DNA from 2 places in the Glaciimonas sp. GG7 genome. Region 1 is predicted to be linked to the other one. Evidence: predicted binding sites of a transcription regulator. Region 1 holds the regulator's gene; the other holds the start of a gene.

What was found. Region 1 encodes LexA, which represses DNA repair genes until DNA is damaged. Its sites were predicted from a motif close to ACTGTATNNNNATACAGT; they were not measured.
Region 2: the regulator LexA is predicted to act here: its motif matches at 2,798-2,815, upstream of ACVBEF_RS13100 (LexA family protein).

The regions. Positions count from the first base shown of each region.
Region 1 covers NZ_JBRIIQ010000006.1:17,900-23,031, reverse strand. The annotation lists gene rplI (50S ribosomal protein L9) at 11-463, opposite strand; gene rpsR (30S ribosomal protein S18) at 490-774, opposite strand; gene priB (primosomal replication protein N) at 796-1,110, opposite strand; gene rpsF (30S ribosomal protein S6) at 1,151-1,546, opposite strand; gene lexA (transcriptional repressor LexA) at 1,779-2,444, shown strand; gene prpF (2-methylaconitate cis-trans isomerase PrpF) at 2,453-3,607, opposite strand; gene ACVBEF_RS03080 (RNA methyltransferase) at 3,607-4,389, opposite strand; gene ACVBEF_RS03075 (inositol monophosphatase family protein) at 4,553-5,132, shown strand, end outside.
Region 2 covers NZ_JBRIIQ010000052.1:18,383-23,514, reverse strand. The annotation lists gene ACVBEF_RS13110 (SulP family inorganic anion transporter) at 1-395, opposite strand, end outside; gene ACVBEF_RS13105 (Y-family DNA polymerase) at 931-2,307, opposite strand; gene ACVBEF_RS13100 (LexA family protein) at 2,310-2,783, opposite strand; gene ACVBEF_RS13095 (SRPBCC domain-containing protein) at 2,941-3,357, opposite strand; tRNA gene ACVBEF_RS13090 (tRNA-Ser) at 3,645-3,734, opposite strand; gene hemW (radical SAM family heme chaperone HemW) at 3,834-5,099, opposite strand; gene rdgB (RdgB/HAM1 family non-canonical purine NTP pyrophosphatase) at 5,096-5,132, opposite strand, start outside.

The sequences.
Region 1 (5,132 bases):
ACTTAATAAATTAAGCGTGCTCGCCGACTACAGTAACAGTAACGTCAACCAACACGTCAGTATGCAAAGACACAGCAACAGCGTGGTCGCCAACAATCTTCAACGGACCAACAGGCAAACGCACTTGCGATTTATCAACAGCAAAACCTTGCTTGGTCAATGCTTCAGCGATATCACCGTTAGTAACTGAACCGAACAAACGACCATCAACGCCTGATTTTTGTGAAATCTTCACGGTCAAACCGTTCAGTTTTTCGCCTTGGATTTGAGCAGTAGCCAATTTTGCAGCTGCAATGTTTTCAAGTTCAGCACGCTTGACTTCAAACTCAGCAAGAGCTGAGGTTGTAGCGCGGCGAGCCAGACGTTGCGGGATCAGAAAGTTACGTGCGAAACCGTCTTTTACTTTAACGACGTCACCCAGATTGCCGACATTAACGACTTTTTCTAACAAAATAATTTGCATATTTTTCTCCTAATTCAAGTCGTCAATTAAACGTTGTGCAGATCGGTGTACGGCAACAACGCAAGGAAACGTGCGCGTTTGATCGCGGTGTCTACCTGACGTTGATAAATTGCCTTAGTACCTGTCAGGCGTGCTGGCATGATTTTGCCATTTTCCTGAACGAAATCTTTCAACGTATCGACGTCTTTGTAATCAACGCTGGCAACGTGAGCTGCTGTGAAACGGCAAAACTTTTTCCGTTTGAACAGCGGGTTTTGTTGTTGACGCTTATTTTTTAATTTACTTTTATCGAACTTTTTACCGAATGCCATTTGAGGCTCCTGTATAAATAATTAGGCTGCAGTTTCAGCTGCAGCAAATTCAGTGATGTGAAATACCAGACTTCGGCCATTACGGCTCTTGCGTGCCAAAAATCCTTCAAACCAGTACAAACCACCCAACATTGTCTGATTGAACCTTCCCGAAATCTCACCAATGGCGAGCGCGGCAATTTCGAATTCAACCTGACGTTGTATCCCTGCTTCATTTGGCGACGAGCGATTGAGCAATATTGCTGAAACGATCGGGATACCAGCCGGCGTATAACGCAATACTTCGCGTTCTGCGATTTCGGCGATCAAATGAAACACGTTGTTAGATTGGTTCACTCCGGTTTATGTGGAAATGTGAATGCAAGTTAATCGAAAATCAGGCAGCTGCTGCTGGTGCCGAAGGTGCGGCGGCTGGTGCTTCAGTACGATGGCTTTTAGCAGCATCTTCCTTTTGCACAGCCTTCATCATTGGCGATGGACCAGTTTCAGCTTTTTTCAGCTTGACAGTCAGGTGACGCAAAACGGCATCATTGAATTTGAAGCCAGTTTCGATTTCGGCCAGTGTTTCGCTATCGCACTCAATGTTTAAACAAACATAGTGTGCTTTTGCCAATTTCTGGATCAGATATGCCAACTGACGACGGCCCCAATCTTCAACGCGATGAACGATACCACCACGTGTTGTGACGATACCCTTGTAGCGTTCGATCATTGCAGGCACTTGCTCGCTTTGATCCGGGTGGACGATAAATACGATTTCATAATGACGCATGTAAGCTCCTTTTTGGACTGTTGAAATAGCCCACCTCGGCGTCAAGACGAGTGTGGGAAGAGGAAAACCAAGCACTATACAGTGTAATGGTTAAAAATTCAATGTCGTCACACGTTTATTCATATGATGCATATAACTTTCTAAATTGCTTGCATTCCCATAATTACTGTACAAAAATACAGGTTAATTGCATATACTTGTACCACCCCATCATTTATCGATAGCCACCAATATGATCAAATTAACCACCCGCCAGCAAGAAGTTCTTGATCTGATAAGAGACGCTATTGAAAACACCGGCTTTCCGCCGACCCGGGCAGAAATCGCGACGGTATTCGGATTTCGCTCTCCCAATGCAGCTGAGGAGCATTTACAAGCACTAGCACGTAAGGGGGCAATCGAAATTTCTCCTGGCACATCCCGCGGCATTCGCATACTGGCTAAGGCCCCGAGCTCGTCGCGTGGTCTGTCCAGAGATGGCATGGGAACATTGCCCCATCCAGCCTTGCTGCAGATTAATTTACCATTGGTTGGACGGGTTGCCGCTGGCTCCCCTATTCTTGCGCAAGAGCATATTGAAGCCAGCTATAACGTTGATCCGGCTTTATTTAGCGCCAAGCCAGACTACCTGCTCAAAGTACGTGGCCTGTCCATGCGCGATGTAGGGATTCTGGATGGAGATTTGCTGGCAATTAAGAAAACGCAAAATGTCAAAAACGGACAAATTGTAGTCGCCCGGATAGGCGATGACGTCACCGTCAAGACGTATAAAAAGACCGACTCAGTGATTCAACTTTTACCCGAAAACCCTGATTTCGAACCCATCATTATCGACGAAGATAAGGATGACTTTGCGCTAGAGGGCTTAGTCGTCGGGTTATTACGCAACTGGATGTAAACAGTCGATCACGGAAGATGTACCTGGCCCGACATAATCAACCGGGCGCTACGCGACAAAATGGCTTTTTCCATTTGCCACTTGCGCCCTTCCTGTCTCACGGTAGCACCCAGCATAAGCCTGCCAGAAACATGCCCGATCCGAATCAGGGCCTGTTTCTCATCTTCGTTTCCCGTACCTAAATTGCGCGCAACCACTGAATCTGGCAGCGCCGCCGCAACGGCCAGGGCAATTGCCCCGGTACCAGTAAATGCGTGATGCAGTTTCCCCATCGACAAAATGCGCCCCACTACATCAATCTGATCGTCATGAATCGTCACACCCGCACTGCTGACATACGATGCTGGCGGCGACACCCACGCCAATTTTGGCGTAGCCGGTCGATTCCGCGTTGCACTTTCGGCACACTCTGCCACCCCCATCACTACCGCAGCATGCGCCCGGATAGCCTCGCAACGCATTAGCAGGGCTGTGTTTGCATTGATTTCGTCCGGCAACTCCCGTCCAGTCAAACCAAGTGCGCAGGCATCAACAAACACCGTCGGATTGCCTGCCGTCAACAGTGTGGCTTCGATACAGCCAAATTCAGGAACATTGAGAACGTCAACAATATTAGTCGTCGGTAATAAAGAAATGACTGGCTCGTCACTCTCAATGAATTCAAGCGAGATTTCAGCGCCGCCAAACGCCACTCCGTCCTCTTGAAAGTTGCCACCCTCATCTGGCAGTCCGCTGAGAATCGGCATCCGGGCCACGATTAACTGCCCTATATTTTGCTGCCAGATACGTATCGTGGCGAAGTTTTGATCAGAATGACCATTCTGTGGCACCAAGCCCATGTACAACGCTGCGGGCCCCACCGCAGCAGATAAATTGCCGCAGTTACCTGACCAATCAATTAACGGCGCATCAATCGCCACCGCGCCAAACAAATACTCAACGTCAATACCCGTCCGTTGCGAGCGTGACAGCACAACGACTTTACTCGTGCTAGAGGTCGCTCCGCCCATGCCATCCGAATGCTTGCCATACGGATCGGGGCTTCCGATGACGCGCAATAACAACGCATCGCGCTGACGTGGATCGTCCGGCAAATCATCGGCATGAAAAAACACCCCTTTCGAGGTGCCACCGCGCATATAGAGTGCAGGAATTTTGCGCATTATTTTCCGTCTCGATCAAGACGTCGCCGCTTGGTCAAAATCTGACTGGCTATCCCACGCAGGATATTGACCTCTTCGGTCTCCAGCCCGGCCCGGGAAAACAAACGTTTCAAACGCGGCATCAGTTTTTTCGGATGTGCGGGGTCAAGAAATTCGATTTCGATGAGCGCCTGTTCGAGATGGGCAAACATGCCCTCAATCTCAACCAGATTGGCCGCATCGCCGTGAAAACCTATCTCACTACTCCCATCCGAAAGATTTTCTACACCAGCAGCAACACGACACTCATAAGCTAACACCTGCACTGCTTGCGATAAATTCAACGATGAATAATCCGGATTAGCGGGAATATTAATTAATACATTACATTTTTCAACAATTTCATTCGGCAAACCGTAACGTTCGCTACCAAATAAAACAGCCCCCGTAAGAGTAGCGTCCCCGGCAAGTTGCGTCGCCAACGCCCGTGGCGCGATCACCGGCGGGGAGAACTCACGCAAACGCGCACTCAACGCCGCAGCAAAATTGCAGCCAATCAACGCCTGCTCAACCGTCTCGACGATACGTGCAGACGCCAAAACATCCTGCGCCCCGCTCGCCAATGCAATGGCCTCGTCACGTTGCAACACATCGGGATAACGCGGATTAACCAGTACCAGCTCAGAAAATCCCATCGTTTTAATAGCACGCGCAGCAGCGCCGACATTGCCAGGACTACTGGTGTCCACCAGCACAAAGCGCAAGCGATTGAAAAGAGACGTGTTGGTTTGTGTCATGTTCATTTAAAATAGCGCCATTCGCAGGTAATTTTCGGGAAAAGCTGATATTGAGCACCGTCAAAGACAGCCTGCATCGCTCATTATTAACAATTTAGGTGGTTTTGTTGTCGGAGTCTCTCTGACTCCCAAGCGCAGTGCCGCCATTTTAACGGAACCGAATCCAGATATGCATCCGAATAGCCCCTTCCTCAACACGGCCATCAAGGCCGCCCGTCGCGGTGCCGCAGTTATTTCTCGCGCTTCCTTTGACCTCGATTTGCTTGAAGTCGGCAAAAAAGCCCATAACGACTTCGTCACCCAAGTCGACCGCGCTGCCGAAGACGCCATCATCGACATTCTGAAGAATGCCTATCCGGATCACGCGATTCTGGCCGAAGAGTCCGGCGCCTCTGCCAATCTGCACGACGATAACGAAAACGTCTGGATCATCGACCCACTAGACGGCACCACCAATTTCATCCACGGTTTTCCCCAATACTGCGTATCCATTGCGCGACAATATCGCGGCCAGATCACCGAGGCCGTTATTTACGACCCCACCCGCAACGACATGTTCACCGCCATCAAAGGCGCTGGTGCGTATCTCAATGACAAGCGTATCCGCGTCGGCAAGCGCGTGCGCGTGGCTGACTGTCTGATCGGCACTGGTTTCCCGTTCCGCGTCACTGATGGCCCGGTCATGGACGAATACATCAAAATGTTCCGCGTCATGACCCAAAACTGCGCCGGTCTGCGCCGTCCCGGTT
Region 2 (5,132 bases), on a different contig from region 1:
ATCAAGATTGCCAAGGCATTCACGAACCCAGTGACCACCGAACGAGAAACAAATCGCATCAATGCGCCTAACTTGAGCAGTCCGGCACCGATCTGTAGCGTACCCGCCAATACACCAGCGGCAAACAAGTATTGAACGCCATGTTCTTTCACCAGCGTCACGACCAACAAGGCAACCGCCCCAGTTGCCGCCGAGATCATGGCAGGACGCCCTCCGGCGATAGCCGATACAACTGCAATGACGAAAGCCGCATACAGGGCAACCTTGGGATCAACCCCGGCAATAACAGAAAAAGCGAGCGCCTCCGGAATGAGCGCCAATGCAACGACTAGTCCTGCAAGAATGTCCCCACGGACATTAGAGAGCCAATCCTGGCGAAAAGTATTCATCAACATTTGATCTCAATAGAATATGCAAACGGTCACACGGCGCCGTTATAAACGCGCGCGATGCAAAGAATGCGAGTTGGATATGCGTTGCGTAGATCTGATGGCATGCACAGATCTACATCAACATAAACGGGTGCTGTCGAAGCAAGCATCTGAAGCACTTACACATAGGCGAACGATCACCATTGGCTATTAGCTATTAGCTATTTGCGTCATTGCAGTGCTGGAGGCGGAAGACTTTCCGCTAGGAGAGGGAGAACTACATTGGTGGACTTAAAGTGTTAAAAAATATCTTACGAAATAGTCTGTCAAAACGTTTGTGAAAACAATAAAGCCCTGAAATCAGGGCTTTATGTTTAAAACTGGAGGAAGCGGTGAACATCGAATACATCAACGGGATAAGCCGTCGCTCGTTTTCAAGTCTATGGTTTAAGTCAATTAAATCGATGACTTAAGACCTTTTTCATTCCGGAACCGTGCCAATTCTTTAAGCCTGAGAGTCAACGCTGGCGCGGTCTTCGCGTTTGTTGTGGGAATGATTCTACATCTTGCCGGTACTTTCTGCAGGGCATTTTTTTATGAAAGTTATGCATGAACTTCTGCTTGAGTTATGGTGATTATGCTGATTTAATTTCGGCAATTCATCCCAATTAGTAGTATATCGAGCCGTCCTATACTCAAACCGCGCAATCCAGCGCCCCAATCCACTAGCAGAACCCAGTTGAACGGTATCTCTTCCATACCGCACATTCAGCCCATCCAACGCCGCCATCACAGCAGACGAATACTTTGTGTCAGATACACCGTCGAACAAACTTCCCTGCCCAATCACCCTGGAACGCAAATCCATCAGCACCACCCCTGCCTTTTTGTACTGAAATCCCTCCCGAAATACACGCTTTAATCCATACAGCGCCAACCCCGTCAGCACCCGCAAATCATCCGACGGCTCCGCTAGCGGCACGGTCATGCCGTTGTTGTATTGCGGCTCATCGAATCGAAAGCGATCGGTTTCAATAAAAACGTGAAGCGCTCCGCATACCGATTTTTGTCCGCGCAGCTTCTCGGTCGCCCGGGCCATGTACAACGACACTGCTTCCTCCAACTCCCGAATAGTCATAACGGTCGCACCGAAGGAGCGTGAGGACACTATCTGTTTGCGTGGTGGCGAAATCTCTTCTAATGCCAGGCAAGAGACGCCGCGTAATTCGTTGCAGGTACGCTCCATCACCACACCGAATTGTTCGCGCAGTACTTTTGGGGACGCTGTGCGTAGTTTTTGGGCAGTATCGATCTGCATGACGCGCAGTCGATCGCTGATCTTTCTGCCAACGCCCCACACTTCGTCGACGTCGATATGACTCAGCAGTGCATCGATCTCATCGCTATGCATGCCGGTGAGATCGCACACGCTGTTGTAAGGAGGCTGCTTTTTGGCGATGTGGTTAGCCATCTTAGCCAGCGTTTTTGTGTTGCCGACGCCGACGCAGACGGGTAACCCGGTCCACTGTTTGACTCGGTGCCGGATCGCTTGCCCCATATCGGTCAGGCTGGGCCACAGCCCGCTCATACCATTGAGGCTGAGAAAGGATTCATCGATGGAATAGACCTCAACCTCCGGACTGTAATCGCGCAGAATAGTCATGACGCGGTTACTCATATCGGCATAGAGCGTGTAGTTGGAGGACAGCGCAATGATGCCGTGCTTGCGCGCCATGTCTTGCAACTGAAACCACGGCGTCGCCATTTTGATGCCGAGTGCCTTGACCTCATTTGAGCGCGCCACTGCCATGCCGTCGTTATTCGATAAAACAACGACCGGCTTTCCTTCCAGGCGGGGATTAAACACCCGTTCGCAACTGACATAGAAATTGTTGACATCAACCAGCGCGAACAACTGGTTAGTGGGGCTGCTCATGATCAGACGGTAATCTTGCGCACGACAGCGGCGACGACGCCCCAGATGTGTAGATCGTCGTCTTCGCTTATCCGAATGACTTTGTAGGTGGAGTTTTCGGGACGCAACTCGACTACGCCGCGCCATCGATAGAGGCGTTTCAAGGTGAATTCATTGCTGATGACGGCGACGACGATATGACCGTGTTTGGGTTCGACGGAACGATCGACCAAAACCCGGTCACCATTGAGAATACCCGCGCCGATCATGCTATCGCCTTCGACCGTGAAGTAGAACGAGGCCGCTTTGTGTTTGACCAGATAGTCATTGAGATCGAGGCCGTCTTCGATATAGTCGGCGGCCGGCGATGGGAATCCGGCCGGGACTTTATCGAGGAACAAGGGGATGGAGCAGACCGGAGGCACTTGGGCCACTGTTAGTGGGAATTGTGCCAGGCCTGCAGGAATGCGTGGTTTGTTGCTACTGAGAATGTTCATGGCCTGTCTTATATACTGTATTTATATACAGTATAGTAGGCCTTTCTATTCGACTTGATATACCGATTTGTATGGTTACAACGTCTTGAAATATATATTTAATGCTTGCCATATCTGAAAAGCATTTCTCGGTTTAATCTTTGTTGGGCTTTAGTTGTTACGCTGTGCCGCATTGCCGTTCGACGTATCGGGCGAAGCGATCAATGACGGTTTGCCATTCTGAGCGTTGCTGATCTTCAGGAAGCTTTGAGTCGGCGTCGAAGGCCTGACGAATAGTGACGCCAGTATCAGTTTCAATAAACGCTAAGCGAACCATGCGGTCTTCGTCCGTCTGAAATTCAATTAGTCGGTTTAGCTCGATTTGCGTGTAGGTGGCGGCGAAGTCGAATCCCATACCGCCGTCATTGGATTCAATGCGTAGCAATAGTTTTCCGCCAACCTTTAGGTCGTTCGATGCCCAGGTGGTGTGCCACTCATCAGACGCGTCCCATTGCACGATGTCGTCGGGATTGTTGAAGGCTCGCCAAGTGTCAGCGATGGGGGCGGTAACGAACGTTTCGATAGTGATGTTCATAATGTTATGTCCATTCGGTGTTAGGTTAGTACTCTGCGGTGCAAGGCTACTTAAACGGAATGGCCGCGATTGGCCGAAAGCTACGCTTCGCCAGATGAATGGAGGTAATCTAGAAATGACCATAGCCAAATAAATGGGCTAGTTTTTTGACATCTGGCGAACGCAATAAGGGATCAACTTGTAGTGAGTTGCGGAAATGATTTATTGGAATGTAGCCTGAAGGAAGTAACAAATAGGCCGTACAAAAACAAAAAAGCCCTGAAAAATCAGGGCTTTATGTTTCAAACTGGCGGAAGCGGTGAGATTCGAACTCACGAACGGGATAAACCGTCGCTAGTTTTCAAGACTAGTGCCTTCAACCACTCGGCCACACTTCCAGAGTGGCGAATTATACATAAGTCGAACTAAATTGACGATACCTGTATGAAAATTATCTGCATTTATTAGCTTTTGGCAGTTTGGCGTCGTTAATCCCGTCAATCCAGTAAAAACATTTGTTGTAAATCATTCAAAAAGCGTTCGCCCAGTGCGGTGGGCTTGATCAATTTGTGATCGCGGTATAACAAGCCTTTTGCTTCTGCGTCGTTCAACGATTTTTCTATCATGTTGAGGGACATCCCTGTGCGTTCGGCAAATAGATTGACTTCGAAGCCGCCATTCAGACGCAAGGCGTTGAGCATGAATTCAAAGCCAAGTTCGCCGCGTTCGATTTCGTTTTCTTCCTGCACCACATTGCCGAGCCGGGTTTGTTCCAGATAGGCTTTGGGTTGCTTGTAGCGCATTTGCCGGATGACGCGATGGGGGAACGATATTTTGGAGTGCGCGCCTGCGCCTATGCCCAGATAGTCGCCGAATTGCCAGTAATTCAAATTATGACGCGCTTGCCGACCCGGTTGGGCGTAGGCGGATACTTCGTAATGACCGTAGCCAGCCTCGGAGGTCAGCGCGGCGATCATGTCTTGCATTTCGGCGCTGTCATCGTCGTCCGGGACTTGGGGCGGAAATTTGGCGAACCAGGTGTTCGGTTCCAGTGTCAGGTGATACATCGATAAATGCGGTGGCGCAAAGCTGATCGCTGTGGCGGCATCTTGACGTGCCTCTTCCAGCGTTTGGCCCGGTAGCGCGTACATCAGATCAAGGTTGAAGTTATCGAATGTATGTTGCGCGATCTCTACCGCGCGGCGTGCTTCGCCATCGTCGTGGATGCGTCCTAGAGCTTGCAGGTGACGGCCGTTGAAACTTTGAATGCCGATGGATAAACGATTGATGCCACTGGCCCGATAGGATTTGAATTTTTCGACTTCGAACGTCCCGGGATTGGCTTCCATCGTGATCTCAGCGGCACCATCTAACGGCAGCAAGGCGCGGATATCCGACATTAACCGATCCAGTCCGGCGGCCGACATCAGGCTGGGAGTTCCGCCGCCGATGAAGATTGAGTAGACTTTGCGACCCCAAATCAACGGTAAAGCGTTTTCCAGATCGGCGCGTAATGCGTCGAGATATTCTTCCTCGGGAAAGCCGCCCTTCGCTTCATGCGAATTGAAATCGCAATAAGGACATTTTTTGACGCACCAAGGGAAATGCACGTAGAGCGACAACGGGGGCAGCGCGCTCAGATTCAATGCCCCCGGCTTCAGATACGCAAGTGCAGCTTGTGCTGCACCATCCAGCGTTTCAACCGGTTGATTTGCCCGGGCTTTATTGTCGGGCTTGCTACTGATCAGTTTGATCGGAATCATGAGAATTTTTTAACCAGGGCACGTAACGCTTGC